3 regions of the Sideroxydans lithotrophicus ES-1 genome follow, and region 3 is predicted to be linked to each of the others. Evidence: predicted binding sites of a transcription regulator. Region 3 holds the regulator's gene; each other region holds the start of a gene.
The links. The regulator sigma-54, encoded in region 3, starts transcription at its own class of promoters, with help from an activator protein. The targets are predictions, from matches to a motif close to TGGCACNNTTCCTGCT.
Positions count from the first base shown of each region.

Region 1: a site for sigma-54 is predicted at 3,304-3,319, ahead of SLIT_RS00775 (CmpA/NrtA family ABC transporter substrate-binding protein). Genes of this name have one in related genera too.
Region 2: a site for sigma-54 is predicted at 2,564-2,579, ahead of SLIT_RS00325 (TorF family putative porin). Genes of this name have one in related genera too.

Region 1 covers NC_013959.1:165,729-171,698, forward strand. The annotation lists gene SLIT_RS00760 (hypothetical protein) at 1-198, shown strand, start outside; gene SLIT_RS00765 (hypothetical protein) at 301-1,308, shown strand; gene SLIT_RS00770 (nitrate- and nitrite sensing domain-containing protein) at 1,658-2,923, shown strand; gene SLIT_RS00775 (CmpA/NrtA family ABC transporter substrate-binding protein) at 3,474-4,910, shown strand; gene SLIT_RS00780 (ABC transporter permease) at 4,967-5,968, shown strand.
Region 2 covers NC_013959.1:66,115-72,084, reverse strand. The annotation lists gene SLIT_RS00335 (ammonium transporter) at 1-1,320, opposite strand, end outside; gene glnK (P-II family nitrogen regulator) at 1,332-1,670, opposite strand; gene SLIT_RS00325 (TorF family putative porin) at 1,722-2,507, opposite strand; gene SLIT_RS00320 (accessory factor UbiK family protein) at 2,739-2,951, shown strand; gene SLIT_RS00315 (YifB family Mg chelatase-like AAA ATPase) at 2,958-4,448, shown strand; gene SLIT_RS00310 (bacteriohemerythrin) at 4,461-4,916, opposite strand; gene metH (methionine synthase) at 5,073-5,970, shown strand, end outside.
Region 3 covers NC_013959.1:438,168-444,137, forward strand. The annotation lists gene hprK (HPr(Ser) kinase/phosphatase) at 1-568, opposite strand, end outside; gene SLIT_RS02160 (PTS sugar transporter subunit IIA) at 722-1,177, opposite strand; gene hpf (ribosome hibernation-promoting factor, HPF/YfiA family) at 1,234-1,557, opposite strand; gene SLIT_RS02170 (RNA polymerase factor sigma-54) at 1,574-3,004, opposite strand; gene lptB (LPS export ABC transporter ATP-binding protein) at 3,035-3,757, opposite strand; gene lptA (lipopolysaccharide transport periplasmic protein LptA) at 3,754-4,341, opposite strand; gene lptC (LPS export ABC transporter periplasmic protein LptC) at 4,322-4,909, opposite strand; gene SLIT_RS02190 (KdsC family phosphatase) at 4,909-5,430, opposite strand; gene SLIT_RS02195 (KpsF/GutQ family sugar-phosphate isomerase) at 5,430-5,970, opposite strand, start outside.

The DNA of each region.
Region 1 (5,970 bases), 270 kb from region 3:
GGCGAGACCACGCAAACTGTCGAAATTGAAGTTTATCAAAATGGAGCGCTCTTAATGAAAACCGAAGCGACTATCCTATTAACGACAATGTCAGGGTTCACAGCCCCGCTGATTGCCGACGAGGATAAGGCGTATAAGAAAGAATCCAAACTATTAGTTAGGAAAATGATATCCGAACTAAATAGAACAACTAAATAGCAAAGTAGAGTAAAGAAAATTCCAATCCCCTGTAATGCATGCGTCTCAAACGCGCCACTAGTCAAACGTCATATGAATCTTAATGGCTAAGGTGAATAAAAAATGGACAATATGAAAACATTAATTTTGATCGTCTCAATTTACTTACTGGCTGGTTGTGCTGAGGTAGAGGTGCCGCATTACGCATCTATTTCCGCCCCGGTCGCTTTGGCCGACAAGGAGGGGTGGTATCACTTTGCGGGTTTAGACTTTAAGGGAGTGCTGAGTAATGGAAGGCCGGATGGTATTGGTACTTGTCGGAGCTACTATAATCTAGAGGGGTATAACGAAAAGAAAGAGTCTCCGTGTGAGTTTAAAAACGGCGGGCGTATAGACGAACTGCATCGGATGCGCATGGAACAGGTTGCGATTAATCTGAAGAAGACCCAGCAACGGGAGGATCAAGAAAGAGCAGAACAAGAAGCAGAGCGTATTCGGCAAAATAACGAATCGGTTCGCGCCACTGATGGAGCAATGAGGGCGGGTTTTCAGCAATTCCAGAGCCAACTTAATGATTATGCGCAGCAAGACCAGGCTAATGCGCGTCAAATAAAGCAACTTCAAGATAGGGCTATCCAGCAGAAGCAGGCCGATATTGATGCAGAGGAGAGAAGTCGAGCGCAACGTGCAGAACGAGAGGCCAAGGAAAAGCGTGCTGCCGATGAGTTGATGGACAGAGCACGCAACTCGTCATCTATGCAGTCCAATTCGGGTGGCTCTACCAATGTCTATGGGGGAGGGGTAACGCCTGCTGTAATTGGAGCTACAGTGCAGGGCGAGCATTCCACCAACCAAACACGCAGGAAAAAATATGTTCATGATGGCTTCAATGACAATGGGGCCAGGGCTGCCAGGCCCGAACTTGCGATTGAGCAAGATATCGCCCAACTTAAGAGAGAAGCGGAAAAATGGGTTGCAGAAAGAAGGCATAACGGGAGTGTGCCTATACATGGCGTGATTACGGACATGCGGGTAAGAGAAGGTTGTACTGCTTATAAACAACTTGATGATGCCGGCGGTTACTGGGCGAAGTGTATCCTTGACATCACGTACGAGGGGGACGATTTGTAGAACGTATATATAATAATATTGGGTCGAACTGCATTGTTTACAAACTCAGGCATCGGTTTCTCTGTTATTGCACCATGCTCGAGATATTGACGCAGATTATTTTTATTAAGGGATAGGCAACTGCACTTCCCAGTGCCCAGATTCACTTCTTCCGGCGCACCACCTCAAAGCTCCCTCATTCCGTAAGGGAGTTTTCATTTTTCCTTAGCGTTCATATCCGATGAATATGGACATTTTCAGTTGCTGGCAAGGGCACGGTCAGTGAGTTATCGGAAAACGCTTAGGGCATATCTGATTTGATGGCACATGGTTTGCTTATGATTGAACATCATTCAGTCATAAGCAAACCATGAAATTGTCAGCGGAAAAGATCGTCCTGCTTGCCAAACAACTCCAGATCGAGGAGTTAAAGCACTTGGCCGCAATGTCGCAGTTCGTCGGCGTAGTCGGCCACTTGATTCACAATCTGCAGGCCGAACGCGGTGCATCAGGCATCTTCCTCGCCTCGGCTGGAGATCGCTTTGCCGACATACGCCTGGAATTGGCCGCGGAATCCGAGTCAGTGGAGCGCGAATTGCGGACTGCGTTCGAGCCGCAGTTGAAGCGAGCCATCTATGGCAACGCAAGGCTTCTGCACCTGATGGCCTGGGTTCTGCTCGGTCTGGATGAACTTCCCGAACTCAGAATACGAATCAGTGAACAGAAGCTGACTGCGGATGACTCTATCGCAGCATTCAGCCGCCTGATCGCCGGCCTGGTTTCCCTGATCTTCGAGGTGGCTGATTCCACGGTCGATCCGCGCATATCCAGCTTGTTGGTCGCGTTCTTCAATCTGGTTCAGGGCAAGGAGCTGGCAGGCAGAGAGCGTGCGGTCGGGGCGTTGTCCTTCGCCTCAGGCATCTGCGACGATGTCCACCAGCAAAGAATCTTGCATCTCATCGACGCCCAGGAACGCCACTTCCAGGTATTTGGTGAATTCATAGAAGAGCAGCTGATGGCCCAGTGGCAGGAAGTCCAGGATGCATCCTGCATCGCGCAGCTGGAGCGCATGCGGCGGATGTTGTGCAATGCCAGGCAGACCACCGCCCTCGACGCAAATCTGAGCGATAAGTGGTTCGAAACATGCAGCGAGCGCCTGACAGCAATCTGGTCTATACAGTGCACGCTGGTGGACCGCCTTGAAGAACTCTGCGCTTCGCTTGTCAACGAGGCTGAGTCCGATTTGCAGGATTCGGAAGGACTGCTCAAGGCGCTTCGCGAGCACCCGCCCGCGAGCGCCGAGTTGGCCGACAAATTCTTTAACCCCGCCATACCAGTCGAGAATGCACTGAGCTTTGTGGCACATGCCGGTGGTGAAGCCGGTCAGAGACGGTCGATAGTCGACGTGCTGCAGGCTCAGTCCCAGCGGCTGGCCGGCATGGAGACCGAGCTGGTTGCGGCACGGCGCGCGCTGGACGAGAGGAAAACCATCGAGCGTGCCAAAGGTATCCTGATGGCGCGCTTCAATCTCAGCGAGGATGCTGCTTACAAAAGATTGCGCAATGCATCCATGGAGCAGAACCGGCGACTGGCGGATGTGGCCGAAGCGGTTCTGACGCTCGCAGCGGTTTCCTGAATTCCGCACAAACTCGGGGCAGTGCCGATCTCAAACGCACCATACAGGAGCTGAAAACTCCCATTGAGTATTTCAATGATCCGGGAATCTGCCCTATGGCGCAGACTCCCGGATCGGCACGAAAACTACAAATATCCAGCAACAGGCCAAGTTAATGATGGTTTTGACCCGGGCGGCGATGTCATCCTGTCCGTATCGTGCCAACGGATATACAAAGAATTCAGTTTGAATATACGCGCATAAGGGGTGCACATTTGTGGCCACCAAATAAAGTCATGCACCAATTCAGTTCGTTAAATCATGCTAATGAAACTCAAAGAAAAACGGAGAATCATTCTATCTTGCTGATTGCATAGGCAATAGACGTACCCGCCAAGTTGTGGCACGACTGTTGCATCGCAATTGTCAGTAGCGAACCAATGGCGGTTCGGAAAATGAGTACAAGGACAAAGGCGTCCCACTGCGCAAATGCGTAGTCGGACGCTTTTTTATTAGATCGTTTAAAGATGTTGTCTTTTATATATGGCGGTTAATTCAAGGAGAACGCAACATGAAAAGTGAAACTACAAATGGAACGGCCGTTTCCGTAAACGGCAACTGTAAACCTCGTCGCGGATTTCTTAAAAGTACGGCAATCGTTGCGTGTGTGCTCGCACTGAATTGTGTTGCGCCGCTAGGCCTGTCCGACGCTAAAGCCGCAGTCGGCAAAGCCGAACAGACTTCCTTGAAATTCGGTTTTATCAAGCTCACCGATATGGTGCCGCTGGCAGTCGCCTACGAGAAAGGCTACTTCGAGGACGAGGGGCTGTCAGTCACGCTGGAAGCGCAGGCAAACTGGAAAGTGTTGCTCGATCGAGTAGTCACCGGCGAACTGGATGGCGCGCATATGCTTGCCGGTCAGCCGATTGGGGCCACCATCGGCATAGGCACCAAAGCCGACATCATCACTCCGTTCAGCATGGACATGAATGGCAATGCCATCACTGTTTCCAATGCCGTGTGGACCGAGCTCAAGAAAAAGCTGCCTATGAAGGATGGCAAGCCGGTACATCCGGTCGATCCGAAGTACCTCAAGGAAGTTGTCGACGAATACAAGGCACAGGGCAAGGCATTCAAGATGGGGATGGTGTTCCCGGTATCCACACATAATTACGAATTGCGCTACTGGCTTGCGGCAGGCGGAATGAATCCCGGCTACTACGCGCCGACCAAGGGCGATACCAGTGGGACCCTCAAGGCGGACGTGCTGCTGTCGGTCACTCCGCCGCCTCAGATGCCGTCAACTATGGAAGCCGGCACGATTGACGGTTATTGCGTCGGGGAACCGTGGAACCAACAGGCAGTGTTCAAGGGGATAGGCGTGCCGGTCGCAACCGATTACGACGTGCAGAAAAACAATCCGGAAAAGGTTTTCGGCGTATCCAAGAAGTGGGCGGATGCGCACCCCAATACGCTTGTGCACATCGTGAAGGCGCTGATCCGTGCCGGATACTGGCTTGACGCGCAGAACGACGGGAACCGTATGGAAGCGGTCAAAATGATCTCGAAACCGAACTACGTTGGTGCCGACGAAAAGGTGATCGCCAACAGCATGACCGGTACCTTTGAATATGAAAAAGGCGACAAGCGTCCCGCACCTGACTTCAACGTATTCTTCCGCCACAACGCAACCTATCCCTACTACAGCGATGCGGTCTGGTACCTGACGCAGATGCGCCGCTGGGGCCAGATTGCGGAAGCCAAACCGGACAGCTGGTACATCAAGATTGCCAAAGAGGTCTACCGTCCGGACATATATGCCACTGCAGCAAAGGAGTTGATAGCTGAAGGCAAGATGAAGGCGTCCGACTTCCCCGATTTTTCCAGGGAGACCGGCTTCAAGGGACGGGAAGACGGTTTCATCGACGGCATTGTTTACGATGGGCGCAAGCCGAATGCGTATATCGACAAGTTCAAGATTGGCTTGAAGGGCAACGAACAGCCGTAAATATAGTGAATGCGTCCCGGCAGTTGCCGGGATGCAAATGACTGCGTGGAGTACTCATGAACACAATACAACCAACACCATCCATCAGGCGACGTGTGTCCGCATTGTTGCAACCCGACTCCAGCGGCGAGCCGGTGTTGCGGGTGATATTTCGCACAGTGCTGCCGCCTTTGCTGGGTATTTTCATCTTCCTGGTCTTGTGGGATGTCGGAGCCAGCCATGTCCACACGTCGCTGGGCACATTACCGGGACCGGTTGCGGTGATGAAACAGGCTGGCAACCTGTATCAGGAATATCAAGACGAGCAGGGACGCAAAGCTGCGTTCGAAGAACGCCAGAAGGAACGCAAGGCTGAATTCCAGGCCACGAACCCGGGGCAGCAATTCGATGAGATAAAGTACACCGGCCAGCCGACCTACCTGGATCAGATCTTCACCAGCCTCTACACGGTGTTCGTCGGGTTCTTCCTGGGGACGATCATCGCCGTGCCGCTCGGTATCCTGTGCGGTTTGAACAAGACGATACAGGCTGCACTCAATCCACTGATCCAGATATTCCGTCCGGTGTCGCCGCTCGCCTGGTTGCCCATTGTCACACTGGTGGTCAGCGCACTCTATGTCAGCGCCGATCCGATGTTCGCGAAATCATTCCTCATCTCGGCGATCACCGTGACGCTGTGTTCGATGTGGCCGACGCTGGTCAACACCGCACTGGGTGTCGCTTCAATCGACAAGGATCTGCTCAATGTCTCCAAAGTGCTGCGCTTGTCCACCAGCACCAAGGTGATGAAGATCGTTATCCCCTCATCTCTCAAGCTGATCTTCACCGGCATGCGCCTGTCGCTCGGTGTGGCGTGGATGGTGCTGATCGCTGCCGAAATGTTGGCGCAAAACCCCGGTTTGGGCAAATTCGTCTGGGACGAATTCCAGAACGGCAGCTCACAGTCGCTGGAACGCATCATGGTGGCGGTATTCACCATCGGATTCGTCGGTTTCCTGCTCGACCGGACCATGCATACGCTGCAGCAGATGGCCAGTTTCGGTCAGCGCACCAACTAAGT
Region 2 (5,970 bases), 370 kb from region 3:
GAAATCACCGACCTTGTTGGCTACATAGTCCCAAACGCCAGTACCGCCGAGAGCAGGATTCACGAAGATGCCGGTACCGAGGGCACCGATGATACCGCCGACGCAGTGCACGCCGAATGCATCAAGTGCATCGTCATACTTCAGTTTTGCCTTGAGTACCGTTACAGCGAAGAAGCAGATCACAGCTGCGGCTGCACAGATGATCATCGCACCGCCCACGCCTACGAAACCTGCTGCAGGAGTGATGGCTACCAGGCCAGCAACGATACCGGAACAGATACCCAGCAGGCTTGGCTTGCCTTTGACGATCCACTCGACCAGTGTCCAGGTGACACCCGCGACAGCAGTTCCGAACAAGGTATTGAAGAACGCCAAACCAGCCGAGCCGCTAGCTTCCAGCGCAGAACCTGCGTTGAAACCGAACCATCCCATCCACAGCATGCCAGTACCGATTGCGGTCATCATCAGGCTGTGAGGTGCCATTGGAACCTTACCGTAGCCTTTGCGTGGGCCAAGCATCAGAGCCGCAACCAGCGCTGCGATACCGGCATTGATGTGTACCACAGTGCCGCCAGCGAAGTCGATCGCACCTTTCTGGAACAGGAAGCCGGCATGGCTGGTGGCGACTTCGGCCGCCTTGGCGTCAGTATACGCATCGGGACCATCCCAGTACCACACCATGTGAGCAATCGGCAGGTAGGAGAAGGTGAACCACAGGATGCAGAAGATGATCATCGACGAGAACTTGAAGCGTTCTGCGAATCCGCCAGTGATCAGTGCAACAGTGATGGCAGCAAAGGTCAGCTGGAACATGCAAAATACAAAGTCAGGTATGTACTGTCCCTTGCTGAATGTGGCTGCAACGGCAGTCGTCGGATCGTCACCAGACATGAACAGCTTGTCGAGCGAGCCGATGAACGGTGCCAGCGCACTGCCCTCGTGTCCGGCAGTAAATGCGCCGCTGTAACCGTAAATCACCCAGAGCACCGCAACGACGCAGAAGATCGCGAAGCTTTGCATGACTGTCGACAGCGAGTTCTTCCTGCGCACCATACCGGCGTAGAACAATGCCAAGCCGGGAACTGTCATCAGCAGCACGAATGCGGTGGAAGTCATCATCCACGCGACGTCGCCTTTGTTGCAATCGAAGCCTTTGTCGCCGCATTTCGGCGCAGCGGCAGGGGCATCGGCAGCAGGGGCAGCTGCTGGAGCTGCTGTTGTAGCGGCCGCGGATGCCGGAGCAGCCTCGTCAGCATAGGCCGCGCCTGTCAGGCCGCACAGCATGGCCAGCAAGGCGAAAAGCGCAAATAGTTTTTTCATCTCATCGCTCCTTATAGTGCTTCCGGACCGGTCTCGCCGGTACGGATGCGGATCACTTGTTCCAGGTCCTGCACGAAGATCTTGCCGTCGCCGATCTTGCCGGTCTGTGCAGACTTCTCGATGGCCTCGATCACGCTGTCCAGCTGATCGGCCTTGATCGCTGCTTCCAGCTTGATCTTGGGCAAAAAGTCCACGACATATTCCGCACCGCGATACAGCTCGGTATGGCCCTTTTGCCGCCCGAAGCCCTTGACCTCGGTGACGGTGATGCCCTGCACGCCGATGGCGGACAGTGCTTCACGCACTTCGTCGAGCTTGAACGGCTTGATGATTGCAGTGACGATTTTCATATTCACTTCTCCTTGGGATTGAGAGGCGAGATTCCGCCTCTCATTGTTTATTTAGAACGAGTGAGTCAATGACACTGCAACAGCGCTCTTGCCCCAGTCCTTCGTCACGCCATTTCCGCTGGTGTAGGTGTAGTAGCCGCCGGACTTGGCGTTGGTGTTGGTGTAAGCCACACCCAATACATATCCGCTGAAATCCTTGGTCACGCCCACTTTGTAATCGGAGTAGGAAGGATCAAATCCAGCAGCGACCAGTGCGTCAGCAGAAGAACCTTTGTACTTTTGCTTGCCATAATGAGCCAGCAAGGTGAAGCCGCTGTCGCCAACCGCGTAGTTCGCGTTCACTTCGATGTAGCTGGTGCCTTTTGCATTGGGAACGGTCAGGAAATCGCCCAAAGCGTAGGAATACTTGGCCGAGATCCATTTGTAGCCGATGGAACCATATGCCTCAGCGGTATCGGCTTTTGCATAACCTGCAGGTGGTGTGTAGTCGCCCAGGTAGTTGTAACGGATCAGGCCCACATCGTAGGAATAGTCAGTTGCGAACGCGCCTCTGTATCCGCCGTAGGTATCCATTTCCAGGCTGGCATTGCCTGTAGCACCGCTACCGGTGATCCAGCCCACGTTGGAACCCCATACACCTGCATAGAATCCATTGCTCAGCGTAAGATCGATCCCGCCTTGCACTGCAGGCTTGGCCACGTTTTGCGTGATGCCGCGGAAGATATAGTCAGTTACGATGCCGATGTTGCTGGCGACAGTGTACGGAGCATCCGCTGCCAATACCGGCAACGCGAAAGAAGAGGCCAGAGCAGCGACAAGCAGTTTTTTCTTAAGCATGGTGTTTCCTTTCGTTAAGTGATTAAGTGGGATGACAGTATCCACGCATTTGTTACAGCAGAAACTGTGCCAATTACCGAAAACCGCGCCGATACTCGGTTTGCGCCATGATGGCAATTATTCAGGAAGCTCAGGCGCACCAAGTTCATGCACAAAAACGGTGCGGCGCACCCGGGCGGTGCACCCGTAATTTGCTACACTAGCGCCCTATCCATCACAGGGTCATTCATCATGCTGAACACCAAATTCTTTGAAGAGATGTCGTCCAAATTGAACGAGGCCGTTGCCAACAGCCCGGCCAGGGATTTCGAAAAGAATGCCCGCGCCTTGCTGGCGCAAGGCTTCTCCAGGCTCGATCTGGTCACGCGCGAAGAATACGACGTACTGGCACAGCGCCTGGAGAAACTGGAAGCACGCATCGCCGCCCTGGAAACGACAAAATAACCCGCCATGGGGCTGGCTGTACTCTACAGTCGCGGCCTTGCGGGCATGGATGCCGCGCTGGTCACCGTCGAGGTTCATCTCGCCAACGGCCTGCCCAACTTCACCATCGTCGGCCTGCCCGAAGCCGAGGTGAAAGAGAGCAAAGACCGCGTGCGCGCCGCTTTGCAAAACTGCCAGTTCGAATTCCCCAGCCGCCGCATCACCGTCAATCTCGCCCCGGCCGACCTGCCGAAAGAGAGCGGACGTTTCGACCTGCCCATCGCGCTGGGCATACTCGCTGCATCGGGGCAGATACCTTCCGACAAGCTGGCCGAGTACGAATATGCCGGCGAACTGGCGCTGACCGGCGAGTTGCGCGCGATACGCGGTGCGCTGGCGATGACCTACCGCGCCTCGGACTCGGGCCGCGCTTTCATCCTGCCTGCCGTGAACGCAGCGGAAGCCGCGCTGGTGGAAGATGCCGCAGTCTATCCCGCGCAATCGCTGCTGCAAGTCGCCGCGCATCTGGCCGGGCGCGAGGCGCTGGAACGATATATCCCCGATACGCAAGCCGTCCTTCCGCATTATCCGGACATGCGCGAGGTGAAAGGCCAAGCGCAGTGCAAACGCGCGCTGGAGATCGCCGCCGCAGGCGGACATAGCGTGTTGATGTCCGGCCCGCCCGGCACGGGCAAGAGCATGCTGGCAGCGCGTTTCCCCGGCATCCTGCCGCAGATGACGCAACAGGAAGCACTGGAGAGCGCGGCCATGCAATCGCTGGGCGGCATGTTCGAAGTGGAGAACTGGAAGCGGCGGCCTTACCGCGCGCCGCACCATACGGCCTCCGCTGTAGCATTAGTCGGGGGCGGCAGCAATCCGCGCCCGGGCGAGATCTCCGTCGCCATGCACGGCGTGCTGTTCCTGGACGAGTTGCCGGAGTTCGACCGCGGCGTGCTGGAAGTATTGCGCGAACCATTGGAAAGCGGACGCATCACCATCTCGCGCGCAGCACGCCGTGCCGATTTCAAGGCACAGTTCCAGCTCGTCGCAGCCATGAACCCGTGCCCGTGCGGTTATCTTGGCCACTACAACGGCAAGTGCCGTTGCACGCCGGATCAGGTGTCGCGCTATCGCGGCAAGATATCCGGGCCGCTGCTGGACCGCATCGATATCCAGATCGAAGTGCCTGCCGTGCCGCAGGAAGATCTACTCAGACAGGCCGATGGCGAAAACAGTATGGCGATACAGGCAAGGGCGGAAACGGCACGCCAGCGGCAACTTGCACGGCAAGGGAAGCCCAACGCGCAACTCTCCGTCACCGAGATCGAGACGTGGTGTGCACCAGATGCACAAGGCGAGGCGTTGCTGCGCCAGTCCATCGCCCGTTTGAACCTTTCAGCACGCGCCTATCATCGGGTGCTCAAGGTGGCACGTACGATCGCCGACCTGGCAGGCAGCGAAAGCATCCAGATCGGGCACATCGCCGAGGCGGTGCAATTCAGGCGCATGAGTTTTTAAGCATTCTGCTCGTCAACCGAACAGGCGTGCGAACAACCCTTTTTTGTTTTCTACAAAATCCTTCTGGTGCTGCAGGTATGCCTTCACCGCCTCGACATAATCGGCATCGTCGCGCTTGATGTGATTGAACAACCAGGTGACCAGCAGGCTATTCAGTCCTTTGGAAACATCTTCGCCTTTGTCGTATCTGGCCTGAAAATCGGACACGCGCTGAGTGAACAGGTCGTGTACCTTCTTATGCGACTTGGCAAAAGGATAGTTCGCCTCTTCCTGCAAACTTTCCTCGAAGCCGAAATGCGAGATCGTGTAATCCACCAGATCGTTGATCAAGTAGCCGATCTCTTCCCTCGAATGACCGTTGGAGCGGGCATCGTCCAACTGATTGATGTATTCCACGATCCTGCGGTGTTGCTGATCGATCACTTCGATACCGACATTGAGCTGCGACGTCCATATGAACTTAGCCATTGATCCTCCTGACCTGATTGCATGTCGTACATTGCTTCATGCGGCTGATTTCCGGGACATACAATAACCGCACGAATAGTATTGATTAATTCGGGCTGCATCAAGCGGGGATTGCCGACATGCTAAAATCCGCGACCTTTTATCGACTTACGCACCATGAGCCAAGCAACACACCCCATTGAACAGCTCCTGCAACGACGCATCCTGATCCTGGACGGGGCTATGGGCACCATGATCCAGCGCTACAAGCTGACCGAGGCGCACTATCGCGGCACCGAGCTGTTCGGCAACTACCAGGGCGAACGCAGGACCTTCGCCGACCACCCGGTGGACCTGAAGGGCTGCAACGACCTGTTGCTGCTTACCCAGCCGCACATCATCGGCGGTATCCATCGTGAGTATCTGGAAGCCGGGGCGGACATCCTCGAGACCTGCACCTTCAATTCCACCTCGGTGTCGATGGAGGACTACGAGCTTGAACGGCTGGCGTACGAACTGAACGTCGCCGGTGCAAAGCTGGCGCGCGGACTGTGCGACGAATTCTCCACTGCGGACAAACCGCGCTTCGTCGCCGGCGTGCTGGGGCCAACCGGGAAAACCGCCTCCATCTCGCCGGACGTGAACGATCCCGGTGCGCGCAACATCACGTTCGACCAGCTGGTGGAAAGCTACGCCGAGGCCGTGCGCGGCTTGCTCGACGGCGGCGCGGACATGCTGATGGTCGAGACCATCTTCGACACGCTGAACGCCAAGGCAGCGCTGTTCGCCATCGAACGCCATTTCGAACAGCACGGCGTGCGGGTTCCCATCTTGATCTCCGGCACGATCACCGATGCTTCGGGGCGCACGCTGTCGGGCCAGACCACCGAAGCGTTCTACAACTCGCTCGCGCATGCCAGGCCCCTTTCCATCGGCCTCAACTGTGCGCTGGGCGCCGAACTGATGCGCCCCTATGTGGAAGAACTGGCGCGTGTGGCCGGCTGCTATGTGAGCGCCCATCCCAATGCCGGCCTGCCCAATCCGTTGTCCGAGACCGGCTACGACGAAGTGCCGG
Region 3 (5,970 bases):
GCGAGATGCGGTACAGCTCGGTGATGTCGTCCGCCACCAGGCCGCTGCCGCGCGTGATGAGTTCCAGCGCCAGTTCGCTCTTGCCCACGCCGCTGTCGCCGGTGATCATCACCCCGACGCCGAGCACATCGAGGAACACGCCGTGGCGTGTGGTGGAATCGGCCAGTCCCTTGACGATGTAGTGGCGGATCATCCACATCAGTTGCACGCTGCCCAGCGGCGAGCGGAACAGCGGGGTGTGGGTGCGGTTGGCGAAATCCAGCAGGCCCTTCGGTATCTCGGTTTCCCCAGCCACGATCAGGCACAGCGGTTCGCCTTCTTCCAGCTGGGTCAGCGCGGTGGCCAGCTCCGCCGGAGAAAGCGCGTGCAGATAATCCAGTTCGGTGCTGCTCAGTACCTGCACCCAGTTCGGGTGGATCAGGTTCATGTGGCCGATCAGGCCGCGGTTGGAGGCGTTGACGACTTCGCTTTCCAGCACGCGATCCGTGCCTTTTTCGCCGCCCACCCAGACGAGGCTCAGGCGTTCCTGCTTGTCTTCGAAGAGTTGCTGGATATTGACCTGGGCCATTACAGATACCTCTTAAAAATCCAAAGTTTCGTCGTCATGCCGCGTTGCGCGCGAAAAATCTTGCTTACATATACCAACATATGCGGCGCTACGATTTGTCGCGCGCGCCTTGCCTGACTTAGAAATTTGAATTTTAAGAGGCATCTGTTGCATCTATCCTTGCCAGTCGGCGAACAGCTTCTGGATCGCGACCGGATCATCGGTGGCCTGCAGTTGGTCGCGGAAGGTCTTGTCGCAGAACATCTGCGCCAGTTCGCCCAGCAGTTGCAGATGCAGGTCGGTTGCCCGTTCCGGAACGAGCAGTACAAAAATGAAATTCACCGGCAATCCGTCCGGTGCGTCGAAGGGGATGGGGTTCTGCATCTTGACGAAGGCTGCCGCCGCATCGCGCAAACCCTTCACGCGACCGTGCGGGATGGCCACGCCCTGGCCCAATCCGGTGGAACCCAGCTTCTCGCGCGCGAACAGGCTGTCGAACACCTGGCTGCGGGCGATGCCCAACGTATTTTCGAACAACAGGCCGACGCGCTCGAACACCCGCTTCTTGCTGGCCGATTCGTTATCCAGCAGCACGCATTCCGGGGTCAGGATCTTACTGATTAGACTCATGCTGATTCACCATTGCGAAAAAACAGGGCAACCACTTCTGATTGCCCTGTGTTGTTTCATTCTGCAGCGCTGTGCTTGCCGGATTCGTCGTGGCGGCGTGCAGTGTGTTTTTCCTTGTGTTTCAGCACCTGGCGGTCCAGCGAATCGACCAATGCATCGATCGCGGTATACAGGTTGCTGTCTTCCGTCTCGGCGAAGATGTTCTTGCCGGAAACGTGGACGTTGGCCTCGGCCTTCTGCACCAGCTTGTCCACCGACAGGATCACGTTGATGTCGATCACGTTGTCGAAATGACGTTTGACCTTGTCCAGTTTGCTGAGCACATGCTCGCGGATGGCCGGGGTGATTTCGAGATGACGTCCTGTGAGGTTGAGGTTCATGGCCTGCTCCTTATGGTTAGAGTGATTTACGAAGATTTACCGGAAGGATGTTCATGCCCTCGCGGTATTTTGCCACGGTACGGCGGGCGACCAATATGCCCTGCTGTGCCAGGATTTCGGACATGCGACTGTCGGTGAGGGGGTGCTTGGCATCCTCCTCGCTGACCAGTTGCTTGATGAGTGCGCGGATGGCGGTGGAGGAGCACGCGCCGCCTGCTTCGGTGGCCAGACCGCTGCCGAAGAAGTACTTGAATTCGTAGATGCCGCGCGGGGTGAGCATGAACTTCTGCGTAGTCACGCGCGAAATGGTGGACTCGTGCAACTCGAGCTGTTCGGCGATCTCGCGCAGCACCAGCGGGCGCATGGCGATGTCGCCGTGCTCGAAGAACTGGCGCTGGCGCTCGACGATGGCCTGCGACACGCGCAGGATGGTCTCGAAGCGCTGCTGCAGGTTCTTGATGAACCAGCGCGCTTCCTGCAATTGGCCGGCCATCTCCTGCGCGTTCTTCTCGTTGCGCTGCTGCAGGATGTTGGCATACACCTGATTGATGCGCAGGCGCGGCATGGCCTCCGGATTCAGGCGTGCGCGCCAGATGCCGCCGTGGCGTTCCACCAGCACATCCGGCACCACATAGTCTGCCGCACGATGCTCGAAAGCAGATCCGGGTTTGGGTTGCAGATGCACGATCAGGTCCTGGGCGCAGCGCAGGGCATCGTCATCGCAGCGCAGGGTCTTTTTCAGTTTGCTGAAGTCGCGGGCGGCCAGCAGATCCAGATATTGGCTGACGATGGTCAAAGCCAGGTCCCGGCCCGGCACATCTTCAGGCATGTCGCGCAGTTGCAGCGCCAGGCATTCGCTCAGGTTGCGCGCACCGATGCCGGGGGCATCCAGATGCTGCAGCTGCACCAGCGCCGTTTCCAGGTCGTCCAGGGTGATATCCAGTTCCGGCGGCAGCAGCTCGACGATCTCTTCCAGCGGCTGCGACAGGTAGGCGTTCTCGTCCAGCGCATCGATGAGCAGGCCGACGATCTTTTTGTCGCGCGGATCCATCTGGCTCATGTTCAATTCCCAGAGCAAGTGCTCACGCATGCTGGGTTTTTCGGCAGCGACCTCCGAATAGCCGTCGTCCTCGTCATCCGGGCTGGAAGCGGAGGTCGATGAGAACGAGGGTTCCGGCCATTCGTTGCTGTCGTTGCGTGATTCCGCTTCGGCGGGCTCGCTGCTTTCGGCACTGCTGGATGGGGCGGGGGTATCGGTGCTGCTGTTGCCGCTGTAGGTCTGGTTGGTATTGTCGTCCTCGCGTTCGAGGAAAGGATTCTCGTCCAGCAGGCGCGCAGTCTCCTGATTGATCTCCAGCGTCGAGAGTTGCAGCAGCTTGATAGCCTGCTGCAACTGCGGCGTCAGCATCAGTTGTTGGGATTGTCTGAGTTGGAGAGAGTGTTTCATTACTGGTTTTGGCGTGTGTGCGGCGCTATCTTATAACTTGAAGTGCTCGCCCAGATACACCTTCCTCACGCCCTCATTATAGATGATTTCCTCGGGCTTGCCTTCGGCCATCACCGAGCCGGCATTGATGATGTAGGCGCGGTCGCAGATGCCCAGCGTCTCGCGCACGTTATGGTCGGTGATCAGCACGCCGATGCCACGCTCTTTGAGGAAGCGGATGATCTTCTGGATATCCAGCACGGCAATGGGGTCGACCCCGGCAAAAGGCTCATCAAGCAGGATGAAGCGCGGGTCGGTGGCCAGCGAACGGGCGATCTCGACGCGGCGGCGTTCGCCGCCGGACAGGCTGATGGCGGGATTGTCGCGGATATGGGTGATGTGCAGGTCGTTCAGCAATGCCTCCAGTCGTGCGTCCATCTCGGCGGGGGCATAGCCCTGCAATTCGAGCACTGCCTTGATGTTTTCGGTCACGGTCAGGCGGCGGAAGATGGAGGCCTCCTGCGGCAGGTAGGCCAGCCCGAGGCGCGCGCGGCGATGGATGGGCAAATGGGTGATGTCCTGGTCGTCGATGAAGATCTCGCCGCCATCGGCGGCGACGAGGCCGACGATCATGTAGAAGCTGGTGGTCTTGCCTGCGCCGTTCGGGCCCAGTAGTCCCACCACTTCGCCGCTCTTCACGGACAGCGAGACATCCTGCACCACGGTGCGGGCGCGATAACGTTTTTTCAGCGAGACGGTTCTGAGTTCGCTCATGGTTTTTGCTTTGAAAGGGTTGGGCTGGTCTGGATGGTGAGTGGCGCTGCCGAGCCGCTGGCCGGCTCTTTGGCCTTGGGCTGGATCACTGCGTGCGCTCGCCCTTTGTCGGGGTCGTTGAGGCGGGTCGGATCGCCGCTGACCTCGAACACCTCGGTACGGGTGCTGTAGGCGATGTGGTCGCCCTGTACGTCATCCTGGTCGCGCTTGACCCGGGCATGGCCGAAGAAATCCACCGTTTCGGTGCGTGTATCGTATTCGATGCGGTCGCCATAGCCTTCCATATACTGATCGGTGCCCTCGTGTTTCTGGCGGAAATTGGCGGGGCTGCCGGTGGCGGTACAGTGCTTGTTGCCCAGTTTATCCTGCGTGAGCACGATCTTCTCGGCCTGGATGAACAACGTTCCCTGGGTGAGTTCCACCTGGCCCTCGAACACGCTGGTTTGCTTCGCATCATCGATGACGACGCGATCCGATTCCACATGGATAGGTTTGTCGCGGTCTGCGTGTTCGGCGAGCGCAAGGTTGTTCCAGCCCATCAGCAGCAGGCTGCACAGTGCGGCATTAATTGCGGTTCGGCTCATGGTTGGCCCTGACGCGCGATAGCAATTTGACCGTGCGCGCTTGGTTGTCGAGTTCCATGCCGACGGCACGGATGATGTTGTACTGGTTCGTCATCACCACCGACTGGTTGGTCTCCGCCCAGTCGCGATCGGGCACGACATGCAGATAGCCGGTTACGAAACGCTGTTCGCCGAGGTCGCCGCTGGCCGGGCGCACGACATTTACGTCATCGTAAAGGTAGACGTCGTCTCCCTTGCTGGAGACCATGCCGGTCTGCGCCGAGGTGATGGTCGGCGGGCGGTCCGCATACAGGCTGGTGACCTTCGGCATCTCCAGATGGGTGCTGTCGTCGTCCGGGTAATGCCAGAGTTTTTCTGCCGAGAGCGTGTAACGCGGCCGGCCTTGCAGGTTCAGCGTGACGGCGGAGAAACTATCGACGACATAGTCGACATCGTGGCGTTGCTGGTTCTGGGCCTGGGTCAGGGGCTGTACCTGCTTATCGAGCCAGTAAGTGGCCAGCAACAGCAGCAGCAATGGCAACAATGGCAGCCATGAGCGCGCTTTGTCGAAGAACCGGTTTGCGAACATCACTTCAGGTAGGGCGCAAGTTGCGCCTCTAACGTGCCCTGTGCGCCGAGGATCAGTTCGCACACTTCGCGCACTGCGCCATGCCCGGCCTCGCGCTGGCTGACGTAATGCGCATGGTCGCGGACGATCTGCGGGGCCGCGGGAACGCTCAGCGCCAATCCGACGCGGCGCATCACGGGAAGATCGACCACATCGTCGCCCATGAAGGCAGCGGCCTCAGGTGCCAGCTTGAGTTCCGCCAGCAGTGCCTGCATCGTTGCCAGCTTGTCCTCCACGCCCTGATACAAACGGGTGATGCCGAGATTCCTGGCGCGCAACTCGACGCACTTCGAAGTGCGTCCGGTGATGATGGCCAGCTCCACGCCCGATGCCTTCAGCATCTTCAGGCCGTGGCCGTCGAGCGAATTGAAGCGCTTGAACTCTTCCCCGGAATCGGAAAGATACAGGCCGCCGTCAGTGAGCACGCCGTCCACGTCGAAGGCAACCAGGCGCAGAGGTTTGATTCGTTCGGCGAGTGACATCAGATGACTTTCGCCTTCAGCAGGTCATGCATGTTCAGTGCGCCGACCAGTTTTTTGTCGGCGTCCACCACCGGCAACTGGCTGATGTTGTACTTCTCCATCAATTGCACGGCATCGACCGCCAGTTCATCCGGGCCGATGTTGCGCGGGTTCTTCGACATCACGGTGCTGACGAGGGTGGTGCTGAAATCCAGCTTCTTTTCCAGTGTGCGGCGCAGGTCGCCATCGGTGTAGATGCCGAGCAGGCGCTTGTGGTCGTCCACGATCGCAGTCATGCCCAGGCCCTTGCGCGATATCTCGAGCACCGCATCGGCCAGCGTCGCGCCTTCACGCACTGAAGGGATACTGGCATTGGAATGCATGATGTCGCGGACGCGGGTGAGCAGGCGACGACCGAGGCTGCCACCGGGGTGCGAGCGTGCGAAATCCTCCTCGCCGAATCCCTTGGCATCGAGCAAGGCCACCGCGAGCGCATCGCCCAGTGCGAGTGCGGCGGTGGTGCTGGCGGTGGGGGCGAGGCCCATCGGGCAGGCCTCTTGT